Regions from separate parts of the Rhodopseudomonas sp. RCAM05734 genome, predicted to be linked through region 4. Evidence: predicted binding sites of a transcription regulator. Region 4 holds the regulator's gene; each other region holds the start of a gene.

Region 1 (3,293 bases), 2.5 Mb from region 4:
TGCGTCAAGACGAAGCCTTGCGCAAAGTCGCAAGCGGGCCCTGCGGCGCGCCCAGTATAGCGCGGTTTTGCGTGCCGCTTCAATCATATAAACGACGTATTCGGCCATGAAATAGAACCCTTGAGCGGGTCCGGCGGCGGCCGCTTGGTCGGCGCCGGATTCGTGCTTAGATCTGCCAGAAGAGATCGGCAATGGCGCAGCCGGCCGGGCCGGGACGGTCCCGCAGGCGTCGCCGCTGCCCCCAACCCGCAGGGATCACCCGCCGCCGTGATGCGCTTTGCCACCGATCGACCGCGATTCCGCAGCGCCCCGGCCTGGCGCCGCCGTGGCCTGCTGGCCGTGGGGTTGTTTGCGGGGTTGTTCGCGCTGGCGACGATCGGGGCGGTCCGGCCGGCGGCGGCGCAGGGCAAGCTCGATGCGCATTATGAAGCCAGTCTGGCCGGGATTCCGGTCGGCAAGGGCGCCTGGACCATCGAGATCGCCGACGACCAGTATAATGCCGCGGCCTCCGGCGGCACCTCCGGCCTGCTGAAAGCCTTTGCCGGCGGCTCCGGCACCGGCGCCGCCACCGGCCGCATCGTCGCCGGTGCCCTGGTGCCGTCGAACTATACCGCCACCACCACCGCGTCGAAGAAGTCCGAGACCATCCGCATGGCGCTGCAGGGCGGCGGGGTGAAGGAGTTTTCCATCGAGCCGGAGCCGCCGGCGGATCCCGAGCGTATCCCGGTCACCGAGGCGCATCGCCGCGGCGTGATCGATCCGATGACCGGCTCGCTGCTGCGGGTGGCCGGCAGCGGGGATGTGCTGTCGGCGGATGCCTGCCGCACCAGCACGTCGATCTTCGACGGCCGCATGCGCTACGACCTCAAGCTCGACTACAAGCGCATGGACACCGTCAAGGCCGAGAAAGGCTATCACGGCCCGGTGGTGGTCTGCGCGGTCTACTTTTCGCCGCTGGCCGGCTACATCCCGGACCGCGCCGCCATCAAATATCTCGCCGCCCAGCGCAACATCGAAGTCTGGCTGGCGCCGATCGCCGGCACGCGGGTGCTGGTGCCGTTCCGCATGACGGTGCCGACGCCTTTGGGCACCGCGATGCTCGAGGCGGTCGATTTCGTCACTACGGCGGTGCCGCCGCGGCTGGCCAAAACCCAGTAAACGCTTGCCGCAACTTCGCCGCCGGTTTGCCGCAACGCCGTCGCGACGAATGTCGCCGCCGCAGGCAGCAGGCCAAGGGGCATGACAGGCCGCATGACTCGTCTTGACTCCTGGCGCAATCGTGCGCCGCGCCGGTTAACCCGCGCGCTCGAAATCGTTCTCTTGTTGGCCGTGATGAATCTTGATCTAGTGATCGAACTTGCAGATGAACGCGAGATATTGCGGTGAACCCCGGCGGAGAGGAGGCGAGTCACCGATTCGGGCGCGATTCGTTCCGGACTCGTTCCAAAGCTTAAAAACATCCGTGCCGATGCGTCGCATTGGGACATACACCTGATCGCCCGCGACGCAGAAACCCTTGATCAACATGGCTTCCTTCCATTTCTCGGCTTCCAGCGGCCACGACCGCGCGCCCGGCGCCGGCGTCACTGCCGTGCTCGGCCCGACCAACACCGGCAAGACCCATCTGGCGATCGAGCGCATGCTGGCGCATTCCTCGGGCATCATCGGGCTGCCGCTGCGGCTCCTAGCGCGCGAGGTCTACAACAAGATCGTCGCCCGCGTCGGTCCGGACGCCGTGGCGCTGATCACCGGCGAGGAAAAGATCAAGCCGCCGAAGCCGCGCTACTGGGTCTCGACGGTGGAAGCGATGCCGCGCGATCTCGACGTGTCATTTTTGGCCGTCGATGAAATCCAGATCGCCGCCGATCTCGAACGCGGCCATGTCTTCACCGATCGTATTCTCAATCGCCGTGGCCGCGACGAAACGCTGCTGCTCGGCGCCGCCACCATGCGCCCGATCATCGAGCGGCTGCTGCCGGGCGCCAGCATCGTCACAAGGCCGCGGCTCAGCCAACTGGAATTCGCCGGCGATCGCAAGATCACCAGGCTGCCGCGCCGCTCGGCCATCGTCGCGTTCTCCGCCGATGAAGTCTACGCCATCGCCGAACTGATCAAGCGCCAGCACGGCGGCGCTGCGGTGGTGCTGGGCTCGCTGTCGCCGCGCACCCGCAATTCGCAGGTCGAGATGTTCCAGTCCGGCGATGTCGACTATCTCGTCGCCACCGATGCCGTCGGCATGGGCCTCAACCTCGACGTCGAGCATGTCGCCTTCGCCAGTGATCGCAAGTTCGACGGCTATCAGTTCCGTCGTCTCAATCCGTCGGAGTTTGCGCAGATCGCCGGCCGCGCCGGCCGCGCCACCCGCAACGGCACCTTCGGCAGCACCGGCCGTTGCCCGCCGTTCGAGCCCGAACTGGTCAACGCGTTGCAGAACCACACCTTCGACAGCGTGAAGGTGCTGCAATGGCGCAACGCCAAGCTCGATTTCTCGTCGATTGCCGCACTCCAGGTGTCGCTGGCGCTGACGCCGAACCATGACGCGCTGACCCGCGCGCCGATCGCCGAGGACCTGCGCGTGCTCGATCACCTCGCCCGCGATGCCGATATCCGCGAGATGGCGGTCGGCGCGGCAGCGGTCGAACGGTTGTGGGATGCCTGCCAGATCCCCGACTACAGGCGCACCGCGCCGGCGGTGCACGCCGAACTTGTGACCACTTTGTATGGCTTCCTGATGCGGCGGGGGCGCATTCCAGATGCCTGGTTCGGCACCCAGATCGCGCAAAACGACCGCACCGACGGCGATATCGACACTTTGTCGGGCCGAATCGCACAGATCCGAACCTGGACCTTCGTGGCGAATCGCCCGGATTGGCTGTCAGATCCCGACCATTGGCAGGGAATTTCGCGCGAACTTGAAAATAAACTGTCAGATGCACTGCATGAACGGCTCACGGAGCGTTTCGTTGACCGTCGTACCAGTGTATTGATGCGCCGCTTACGGGAAAACACGATGTTGAATACTGAAATTGGCAAGACCGGCGAAGTGATCGTAGAGGGCCATGTAATTGGCCGTCTCGACGGGTTTACGTTCGCGCCCGATGCGGCCGAAGCCGGCTCCGATGCCAAGGCATTGCAGGCGACCGCGCAAAAGGCGCTGGGCGGAGAAATCGAGGCGCGCGCCGAGAAACTGGCGAATGCGGCCGACGATCAGTTCGTCCTGGCCTCCGACGGCGTGCTGCGCTGGACCGGCGACGCGGTGGCGCGCCTGGTCGCCGCCGACGACGTGTTGCATC
Region 2 (3,293 bases), 970 kb from region 4:
CGGGTCTCCTTGTCCTCAATTTTGGGGTCCTGCAGTTGTGCGGTCTCGCCGTTACGCAGCGGCGGCAGCAATTGCGCCTCATCGCCTTTTTCGTCGGCGGGTTGCCACTCTGGGAAGGCGGCTCGCCAGCCGAGATCGATAGGCTGGCGACCGGCAGCGCGGAATTCGAAGCGGCGCACGTCGAGCGTTGCGGTTGTCTGCCGGTAGCGAAAGTCAGGCATCAGGGCGGCCAGATATGCCCGCGCGATGACATCGAACAGTTTCTTCTCGTCAGACGACAGACGAGGCCAGACCTCCGGCAGTTTTTCGATCGCGTTGACGTTGGGAATGACGGCGTGATGGCTCGCGCCTTCCAGCCCCTTGTCGTAGAAGTTGCCGCTCGCACCCTTGCGGATGACTGGCGGCTCGGGCATGGGGATCGTGCTGAACGATTGGCCCACCCGCAGGCCGGCCACGATCCGCGGCACGTCCGAAATCAAGCTCGCCGGCAAATAGCGCACCTCGGCGCGCGGGTAAGTGATGATCTTCTTGCCCTGGCCATCATAGAGCTCCTGCGCCACCTCAAGCGTCTTGCTGGCGGACCAGCCGAAGCGAGAGCCGCAGAGTTTCTGCAGCGACGGCAAATCGTGCAACTTGGGCGGTCCCTGTCGCTTATCTTCGACACGCACAGCGAGCGCGCCCTCGAAGCCTTCGGCTGCTTTGACGACTTCTTCGGCAATCTCGCGTCGAACGATCCGATCCTGCGGCGCGTGCCGCATCTGAAATCGGCCTCCCTCCACTTTCGCTGTGGCTACAACTTCAAAATAGGCGAGGGGCACGAAGTTCCGGATCTCCAACTCGCGCTTGCACACAATGGCCAAGGTCGGCGTCTTCACCCGGCCGACGCCGATCACTCTCCGCGTGCCACGACCCAGGATGACGGTTGCAGTCCGGGTGAGTGACAAGTTGTAGATTTGGTCGGCCTGCCGGCGCGCGACGGCAGCGGCGTAAAGGCGGGCGTATTCGGCATTTGGCTTTGCCCGGCCGAATGCATCGCGGATGGTCTGCGAGTCCTGCGCAGTAAACAGCACCCGCAGGACTTCGCCGCTATATTTGTAATGCTCAAGAATTTCCTGGCCGATTAGCTGGCCTTCGCGGTCGCAATCAGTGGCGAGCCAAACCCGCTTGGCGGTACGAAGGGCCTCGCGAATGGCTTTGAGCTTGGCGGCTTTGTTGCCGCCCTCTGCTGGGCGAGTGTCGTAAAGGCCTTCCGGCCGCAAAAGGATCGCTGACCACCGCTTCCACTCCGGAACAACATCCTCGGGTTCGAGTAGGTCGAACAGATGGCCTTCGGCCGGAAGGATATCCCCGTAGCGTGAGCCAACGGCGGCACGGACATCTTTTGCCTGGCTGGTTTTCTCGGTGATGACGATCTGCGCAGGCATTGCGGTTTACCAGAAGGAACGGCTCAGTCTCGCGGCAAAAGAACATAACATGAACATCGCGTCGAGGCAAATTTTCGTATTCGTAAAACGTCGGGCGCTCCGACTTTTTTGCGAATGTTGATCGATGGACGCGGTGTGATGCTTTCAGGAAGATCGGCCGCCCTAGCCGATGAAGCCAGCAATTCCGTTTGTTCAGCTTGACGCATTTGTCATGCCAACCACCGACTCCTCCGAACAGGGCGTGGGACTCCACGCCGATTAACGCCGCACGCCGCGCGGATGAACCAGAAACCCTCCCTTCGTGAAGTCCCTCAATTTGTCTCACGGGTGCTGACGGGGAACAGTCCTCGCGCAAGTGGTTTATGGAGACACCGAGATGGTTCAGATGGCCTGTTCGGAGCGCATCGCTTCCATTGCGAGGCGTGCGATTGTCGCCGCCGTTGCTGCATTTGCTAGTGGTGCTGCGTTGGCGCAAAATGACTCATCAAAGCCCGGAACAGCGGTGTCCACGCCCGTGTTTATGGAGTCCTCGCTGGTCGGACCCCTGCGTCAACTGACCGATCCGGGAGGGCTTCGCCCCCGATTGGAGCAAGCAGGACTGCAATTCACGTTTTCCTACTACAGTGACCCTTTTGGAAACCCTGTGGGCGGGGTGCTGCAGGGGGCAGGTTATGACGGCCGCTTCGGCGTCCTGCCAGCACATCGCCAGTTCCGGATGCCTTGGTGTTCGGGATGCGGACGACCATTAAGTTTTAAAAGCCAATCGATCGATGTACGACATGTCGCCGCCGATCATTTCCCCGAATTCGCAATAAGCTGCTGCGAAACGTCCCAGAGCCGAGCGGCCTTGCCAGCGTCGAGCGCATAGGCTGTGAATAAGCATCGAAGTTGGGCTCTGACGCAATTTTGATGACGCATCGTTGCTCGGTAGCTCGATCTAATGAATCAGTTCAAGAACCTGGCTGCCAAGAGCGGTAAACGCAGTGACGCGTGTCACTCGCGCTTCCGTCAGCTGCACCATATCCGAAAACGGAGAGTCATTTCAAAGAGATCGGCCACTGCGGCTTTTCGCCGGCACGAGTCGCCGCCGTTCGCGAAGAGGCGCCTGATCTGGTGCTCAGCGATGCGATAGTGCCGCTGCTTGATGCTTCGGTATGGAAGGGCGATGATCGATCTTCTGCAAGCCCGGCCGATAGGCGCCACCTAGTTGCGGTACACCGTCATCGAAGTTGCGTCAGAGCCTTTATTCCACGCAGATTCACACTTCGGGAAGTCCCTCAATTTGTCTGAATGGGGTTGAAGCGGAACAATCTCTACCAATAAATTTCTTGTAAAGTGTGGACCTCCTATGTGAAATAAACGGCTCTACCAGTTCGGCTTCCATAGGCTTTGCGAAGAGAAACCCCTGCAAGGAGCTGCAGCCCATTTCGAGCAAGGACGAGGCTTGGCCAAAGGTTTCCACGCCCTCTGCGGTAACCTTCATTTTGAGCTGTAGCGCAAGTTTGTTCACCAGCTCGATGATAGCGCGACTGGAGATATCCCTAGACATGGTATCAACAAAACTCTTGTCGATTTTTATGATGTCAACGGGCAGGCTTCGCAAATGTGTAAGCGAAGCATAACCGGTTCCGAAGTCATCGAGAGCGACCAGCACACCCTTCCCCCGAAGCCGCTGCAGCGTCGCGGCAACGGCTTCCTCAAGTCCTTGCATGAATACCGTTTCGGTCACTTCAATGACGATTTTGTCGAGTTTAATTCCCTTCTTGATCAAAGCTGCGTGGATTCGGGATTCAAGGTCACCGCGCTGGAAATCAGCTGCACCGACGTTGATACTAATCCTACCGAAATCAACACCTCTATCGATCCATT
Region 3 (3,293 bases), 110 kb from region 4:
GTCGAGCAGCCGGGCGTTGTCGCGTTGGTGCAGGCCGATGGACGGCTCGTCCAGCACATAGAGCACGCCGGTGAGGCCGGAGCCGATCTGCGACGCCAGCCGGATGCGCTGGCTCTCGCCGCCCGACAATGTGCCGGAGGCGCGCGCCAAAGTGAGATAGTTGAGGCCGACGTCGAGCAGGAACGACAGCCGCTCGCGGATCTCCTTGAGGATGCGGACGGCGATCTCGTTCTGCTGGGTGTTCAGCATGGTCGGCACGGTCTTGAACCATTCGCCGGCTGATCGTACCGACATCTCGGAGACCTCGCCGATATGCTTGCCGCCGATCTTGACCGACAGCGCTTCCGGCTTCAGGCGATAGCCGAGGCAGGCATCGCAGGGCACGTCGGAAAAATACTTGCCGAGCTCCTCGCGCGCCCACTCGCTCTCGGTCTCGCGGAAGCGGCGGTCGATATTGGTGACCACGCCCTCGAACGGCTTCTTGGTGTCGTAGGCGCGCACGCCGTCCTCGTAGGAGAATTTTATCTCGTCATCGCCGGAGCCATGGAGGAGGGCGTTCTGCGTCTTCTTCGGCAGGTCCTTCCACTTGGTATCCAGGGTGAACTTGTAGAATTTGCCGAGCGCGGTGAGCGTCTGGATGTAATAGGGCGACGACGACTTGGCCCAAGGCGCGATTGCGCCTTTTCGCAAGGTCAGTTCCTTGTCGGGGATCACCAGTTCGGCGTCGATGGTCTGCTCGATGCCGAGGCCGCCGCATTTCGGGCAGGCGCCATAGGGATTGTTGAACGAGAACAGCCGCGGCTCGACTTCCGGAATGGTGAAGCCGGACACCGGGCAGGCGAATTTTTCCGAGAACAGGATGCGTTCGGCGCCGGTCTTGTCGTGGATTTTTGCAACCTTCTTGTCGGCTTTCTTCTCAGCCGCGGGGGGCGCGGCCGGCGCCGCGGGAACGTCGGCGTATTCGATGACCGCGAGGCCTTCGGCGAGTTTTAGCGCGGTCTCAAAACTTTCGGCCAGGCGCTGGCCGATGTCCGGCCGCACAACGATGCGGTCGACCACCACGTCGATGTCGTGCGGGAATTTTTTGTCGAGCACCGGCGCTTCGGCGAGTTCGTGGAAGGCGCCGTCGATCTTGACGCGCTGGAAGCCCTTCTTGAGGTATTCCGCCATCTCCTTGCGGTATTCGCCCTTGCGGCCGCGCACCACCGGCGCCAGCAGATAGAGGCGCGTGCCTTCCGGCAGCGCCAGCACGCGATCGACCATCATGGAGACGGTCTGGCTTTCGATCGGCAGGCCGGTGGCCGGCGAGTAGGGCACGCCGACGCGGGCCCACAGCAGGCGCATGTAGTCGTAGATCTCGGTGACGGTGCCGACCGTGGAGCGCGGGTTCTTCGAGGTGGTCTTCTGCTCGATGGAGATGGCCGGCGACAGGCCGTCGATCTGGTCGACGTCCGGCTTCTGCATCATCTCCAGGAACTGGCGGGCATAGGCCGACAGCGATTCGACGTAGCGGCGCTGGCCCTCGGCATAGATGGTGTCGAAGGCGAGCGACGACTTGCCGGAGCCCGACAGGCCGGTGAATACCACCAGCTTGTCGCGCGGGATCTCCAGGTCGACGTTCTTGAGATTGTGCTCGCGGGCGCCGCGAATGGTGATCGAGCGCAGGTTGGCACCGGTCTGGCGCTTCGCCTTGATGACTTCATCCATGACAGACATTCCCAGACGCGCGAGACGCGCCGCATTCGGGCGCGCATCGCCGGCGGACCGGGATCGAACGCCAATTGATTGATTTCAGAACATAGGAAGAACGATGGCGGATTTCCAGTGCCGCCGGCGCTTCATCAACGATTTGTTGCACGGCCGCCTGGGGGGCGCGCAGTCGTGCAGATGGTGATGAAGGGCCACATAAAAAAGGCCGGCTTTTCAGCCGGCCTTTTCCAGATCAGAAGGCCTTGAAGGCCTGCGAAGCTCAGTACTTGGCGACGACCGGACCACCCCAGCGGTAGTTGATGCGGGCGGTGACCATATCGACGTCCTGACCGATGCGATCCGAGGTGGTCGCCGGCGAGGTGAAGGTCACGTTGCGCGAACCGAGGAAGATATGGTCGTATTCGACGCCGACCGACCAGTTCGGGGTGAAGCCGTATTCGAGGCCCACGCCAACCGTGCCGCCCCAGCGGGTTTCCGAAGCGGTGCCGGTGTTCACGGTCGCGCCGTTGAGGAAGTAGTTGTACTTGTCGGAAGCAACGCCGGCGCCGCCCTTCACGTAGAGCAGGGCGTTGTTCCAGGCGTAGCCGACCTGACCGGTGAACAGGCCGAGAGCCTGGATCTTCGAACGGTTGGTGAAGGCCGGGAAAGCGGTGCTGACGTTGGAGCCGGAGAGGTCAGCCCAGTCGCCCTGCGCTTCCAGACCGAACACCCAGGCGCTCGACTGCCAGCGGTAGCCGATCTGGCCACCGGCGACAGCGCCGGATGCGTCATGGCAACCTTCCGAAACCGCAAGGGTCGGTGCAGCGAGGCTGCCGAGCGAGTCCCAGCACTTGCGGCTGGTGCCGTAACCGGCGTTGGCGCCGATATAGAAGCCCGACCAGTCATACATCGCGACCATCATCGGCGGCGCCTTGGTGTAGGGGCGGGCGGCGAGATCAGCGGCGGAAGCGGACGTGGCCATCCCCAGGGTGGCGAGAGCTGCCGAAGCGAGCAAAAACTTTTTCATCGAATTTCCCCTCAGTACATGCGCTTCCAACCGAAGCGGCCAGGTGCAGCGCTGTCGCTGCCGATTCCATGCCGTAAATATACGCGAGGTTGCAAAAAAAGTCCGTCACCCAAAAGCAACAGTCGTCTGCGATCTGCGAAGCACCGTAAATTATTGTTCTGTTTACGAAAGTATTGATTTACCGCCCGCCCGCGGCAGCAACCGAGCGGTTGTGCGCTGCAGGCCACAGCGCAGCGGACGAGGCCGCCGTCCGGGCTCGGACGCCGGCAGTCTTGAGAACAAAAATGGAACATGCTACTGATGATCCCGTGGATAAGTCGTGATCGGCGGCCTGACGAAGCCCGGACCGTATAGGGTCGGAAAAATGGCGATCGCGCGGGGGCCTGACGGTCCGGCGGATATCCAATCAGCAATTTGAGTTTCGAGTGCAGGAGAACGGCGATGGCGGGAAGCGTGAACAAGGTGATTTTGGTCGGTAATCTCGGCAAGGATCCCGAGGTTCGGCGGATGCAGAACGGCAATCCGGTCGTGAACCTCACCGTTGCGACCTCCGACACCTGGCGCGACAAGGCGACCG
Region 4 (3,293 bases):
GCTGGCGATGCCAGTGGTCTCTGCGCTGGTGATGCCGGCGGGGCTGTTAGGACTTGCGGCCGCGCCGTTCGGGCTCGACAGCGTGTTCTGGCGGCTGATGGATGTCGGCATCCAGTGGATGATCGTGGTGACGCAATGGGTCGCGGCATTGCCCGGTGCCATCGGCCGCGTGCCGGCGTTCGGGACCGGGCCATTGCTCGCGGCAACCATCGGCATCGTGCTGCTCGGACTGCTGCGCACGCCGCTGCGCTGGATCGGCGCGGGCTTTGTCGCGGCGTCGATGGTATGGGCCGCGATGGTGACGCAGCCGGATGTGTTGATATCAGGCGACGGCCACAGCGTCGCGGTGCGCGGCAAGGACGGGCGGCTGCATGTGATGCGCAGCGCCAGAGATCTCGTTTCTGCTCAAGGAATGGCTGGCGGCGGATGCGGATTCGCGATTGCCGAACGATCCGACGCTGGGCAACGGCATCGCCTGCGATGGCGCCGGCTGCGTGGCGACGTTGGCCGACGGCGCGTTGGTCGCGCTGGCGCTGCAGCCGGATGCCTTTGTCGATGATTGCCTGCGCGCGACGCTCATTGTCACAACAAGACAGCCGCCGGGGGATTGCGGAGCGACGGTGATCGATCGTGATAGTCTGCAGAAAACCGGTGCGACGGCGTTGCGGCAAACCAGCGGCGGTTTTGTGATCGATGCGATCAGGCCGAAAGGGCGGGACCGGCCATGGGCACCAGCCGCAGCGGACACGCTCGAGGTTGCCAGCGGCGCGATCTTGCCGGGGCGGCAGCGCGCGCCCGATGCGACGCCGGCCGAGACCGACGTGCAGGCTGATGAACCGTGAGCGAACGGCTCTGCGTCACGAACAACGGCGCAGCAAGTCGCTGCGCGTTCACTCAGTACTTGCGGTACAGTCCGACCAGCCGGCCCTGGATGCGCACCCGGTTGGGCGGCAGGATGCGGACCTCGTAGGCGGCGTTGGCGGGCTCCAGCGCGATCGAGGCGCCGCGGCGGCGGAAGCGCTTCAGGGTGGCTTCCTCCTCGTCGATCAGGGCGACCACGATGTCGCCGGTCTCTGCGGCGTCCTTGCGCTGGATCAGCGCCATGTCGCCATCGAGAATGCCGGCCTCGACCATGGAGTCGCCGCGCACTTCCAGCGCGTAGTGTTCGCCGGAGCCGAGCATGTCGGTCGGCACGCTGATGTTGTGGCTGCGGGTCTGCAGCGCCTCGATGGGCGTGCCCGCGGCGATGCGGCCCATCACCGGCACCAGCACCGAACGCGCGCCGTCATCCTCGGCATTGCCAGAGGACGGTCGCACCTTGCCGAGGGTGCCCTCGATGACGCTGGGCGTGAAGCCGCGGCGACCGTTGCCAGCAACGCTGCTGCTGCCGCCGAGTTCGGGCAGCTTCAACACCTCGATGGCGCGGGCCCGGTTGGGCAGGCGGCGGATGAAGCCGCGCTCTTCCAGCGCGGTGATGAGTCGGTGGATGCCGGACTTGGAGCGCAAATCGAGCGCGTCCTTCATCTCGTCGAAGGAGGGCGGCACGCCGGCTTCCTTCAGGCGCTGATCGATGAATCGCAGAAGTTCGTACTGTTTGCGGGTCAGCATCTCGATCGATCCTCAATAGGACGGCGTTGACCACCGTCGCGTTTCCGGCCTTGCGCTGATCAGCCGATCGAAGTTGAGCGGTCGCGGCGCCGGAAGGTCAGAAACAAATCATGAACGAACACTATCTGTTCCATATGTGTTCCGCAACGATTAATTTCCCGTCAACGCAATCGGACCGCCTTAAAGCGGCAAACGCAGCACGCTGCAGGGCGTGCCGGCGGGCGCGGCGGGGGCGTGGGGGGCGCGAACCACCAGGCCGTGGGCGGCGGACAGATTGCCGAGCAGCGAGGAATCCTGGCGGGTCACGGGCGTCGCCACCAGCGCGCCGTCCTCGCGCACCGCCAGCACGGCGCGCAGATAGTCCTCGCGCAGGTCGTTGGCGCCGACGTCGCAGCCGAGCAGCGCCGGCTCGCGTTCGAGATGGATGTCGCGGCGGCCCGACAGCGTGCGGATCAGCGGCACCATGAACAGCAGCGCGCAGACATAGGACGACACCGGATTGCCGGGCAGGCCGATCACCCGCATCGGCCCGATCCTTCCATGCATCATCGGCTTGCCCGGGCGCATCGCGATCTTCCAGAACGCCATGGTGACGCCTTCGGCGGTGAGCGCCTGCTGCACCAGGTCGTGGTCGCCGACCGAGGCACCGCCGGTGGTGATCAGGATGTCGGCGTCGCTGTCGCGGGCGCGGCGAATGCCGGCCACGGTGGCATCCAGCGTATCGGCGGCGATGCCGAGATCGGTCACCTCGGCGCCCTCGTTGCGGGCTAGCGCGCGCAGCGCGTAGCCGTTGGAATAGACGATCTGGCCGGGGCCGAGCGGCTGGCCGGGCATCACCAGCTCGTCGCCGGTGGCCAGCAAGGCGACCTTCGGGCGGCGGTGCACCGGAAGCTCGGGATGATTCATGCTGGCGGCCAGCGACAGGTCGCGGTCGGTGAGGCGGGCGCCGGCGCGCAGCAGCACGTCGCCGGTGGTGAAGTCGACGCCGGCCGGGCGGATGTGGCGGCCAGCGCGGGCGGCCTCGTGGATGAATACGGTGGTGCCCTCTCGCGCCGTGTCTTCCTGGATCACCACGGCATCGGCGCCTGCGGGGATCACGCCGCCGGTGAAGATGCGGACCGCCTCATGGGCTCCCAATGTCCTCTCGAACGGCCGGCCGGCGGCGACTTCGCCGATCACGGTGAGCGCCGCATGCTGCGTGGCGTCTTCGGCGCGCACCGCATAGCCGTCCATCGCCGACATCGGCTGCGGCGGCTGGGTGCGCAGCGATGCGACGTCGCAGGCCAGCACGCGGTGGAAACAGTCGTCGAGCGCGACCATCTGCCGGGACAGCGGTTCGGCATCGGCGAGCACCGCGGCCAGCGCGTCGGCAACCGGCATCAAGGCCATCGGCAAAGTCTCCATCACCAGCGCTGGCCGGCCGGGGAGGCCGCGACCGCACCCGGGCTTCATAACCGAGCGCTGGTGCGGACGCAAAACCGCGATCGCGGCAGGTTCAGGATTTTTCCGCCACGCCCAGCGCCGCCAGCGCCTCGGCCACCGAGGTGGGCGAGGTGACGTGAACCGCCTGAAGCCCGCCGGCGCGGGCCGCCGCGACGTTCTCGGCGAGGTCGTCGAAGAACACGATGCGCTGCGCCGGCACGCCGATCGCCTTCACCACATAGTCGTAGGCGGCAGCGTCCGGC

What was found. Region 4 encodes LexA, which represses DNA repair genes until DNA is damaged. Its sites were predicted from a motif close to TGTTCNNNNTGTGTTCNG; they were not measured.
Region 1: a site for LexA is predicted at 1,429-1,446, ahead of ACUXVA_RS08625 (helicase-related protein). Genes of this name have one in related genera too.
Region 2: a site for LexA is predicted at 1,463-1,480, ahead of ACUXVA_RS24785 (type IA DNA topoisomerase). Genes of this name have one in related genera too.
Region 3: a site for LexA is predicted at 1,793-1,810, ahead of uvrA (excinuclease ABC subunit UvrA). Genes of this name have one in related genera too.

The regions. Positions count from the first base shown of each region.
Region 1 is NZ_CP199742.1:1,797,220-1,800,512, forward strand. Features, by position in the region: gene ACUXVA_RS08615 (DUF3108 domain-containing protein) at 271-1,158, shown strand; gene ACUXVA_RS08620 (hypothetical protein) at 1,252-1,386, shown strand; gene ACUXVA_RS08625 (helicase-related protein) at 1,526-3,293, shown strand, end outside.
Region 2 is NZ_CP199742.1:5,223,308-5,226,600, reverse strand. Features, by position in the region: gene ACUXVA_RS24785 (type IA DNA topoisomerase) at 1-1,424, opposite strand, end outside; gene ACUXVA_RS24780 (hypothetical protein) at 1,801-2,292, shown strand; gene ACUXVA_RS24775 (EAL domain-containing protein) at 2,683-3,293, opposite strand, start outside.
Region 3 is NZ_CP199742.1:4,362,742-4,366,034, forward strand. Features, by position in the region: gene uvrA (excinuclease ABC subunit UvrA) at 1-1,707, opposite strand, end outside; gene ACUXVA_RS20630 (outer membrane protein) at 1,970-2,716, opposite strand; gene ACUXVA_RS20635 (single-stranded DNA-binding protein) at 3,158-3,293, shown strand, end outside.
Region 4 is NZ_CP199742.1:4,254,393-4,257,685, forward strand. Features, by position in the region: partial or broken gene ACUXVA_RS20080 (ComEC/Rec2 family competence protein) at 1-842, shown strand, start outside; gene lexA (transcriptional repressor LexA) at 895-1,608, opposite strand; gene ACUXVA_RS20090 (molybdopterin molybdotransferase MoeA) at 1,789-2,997, opposite strand; gene ACUXVA_RS20095 (HAD-IA family hydrolase) at 3,104-3,293, opposite strand, start outside.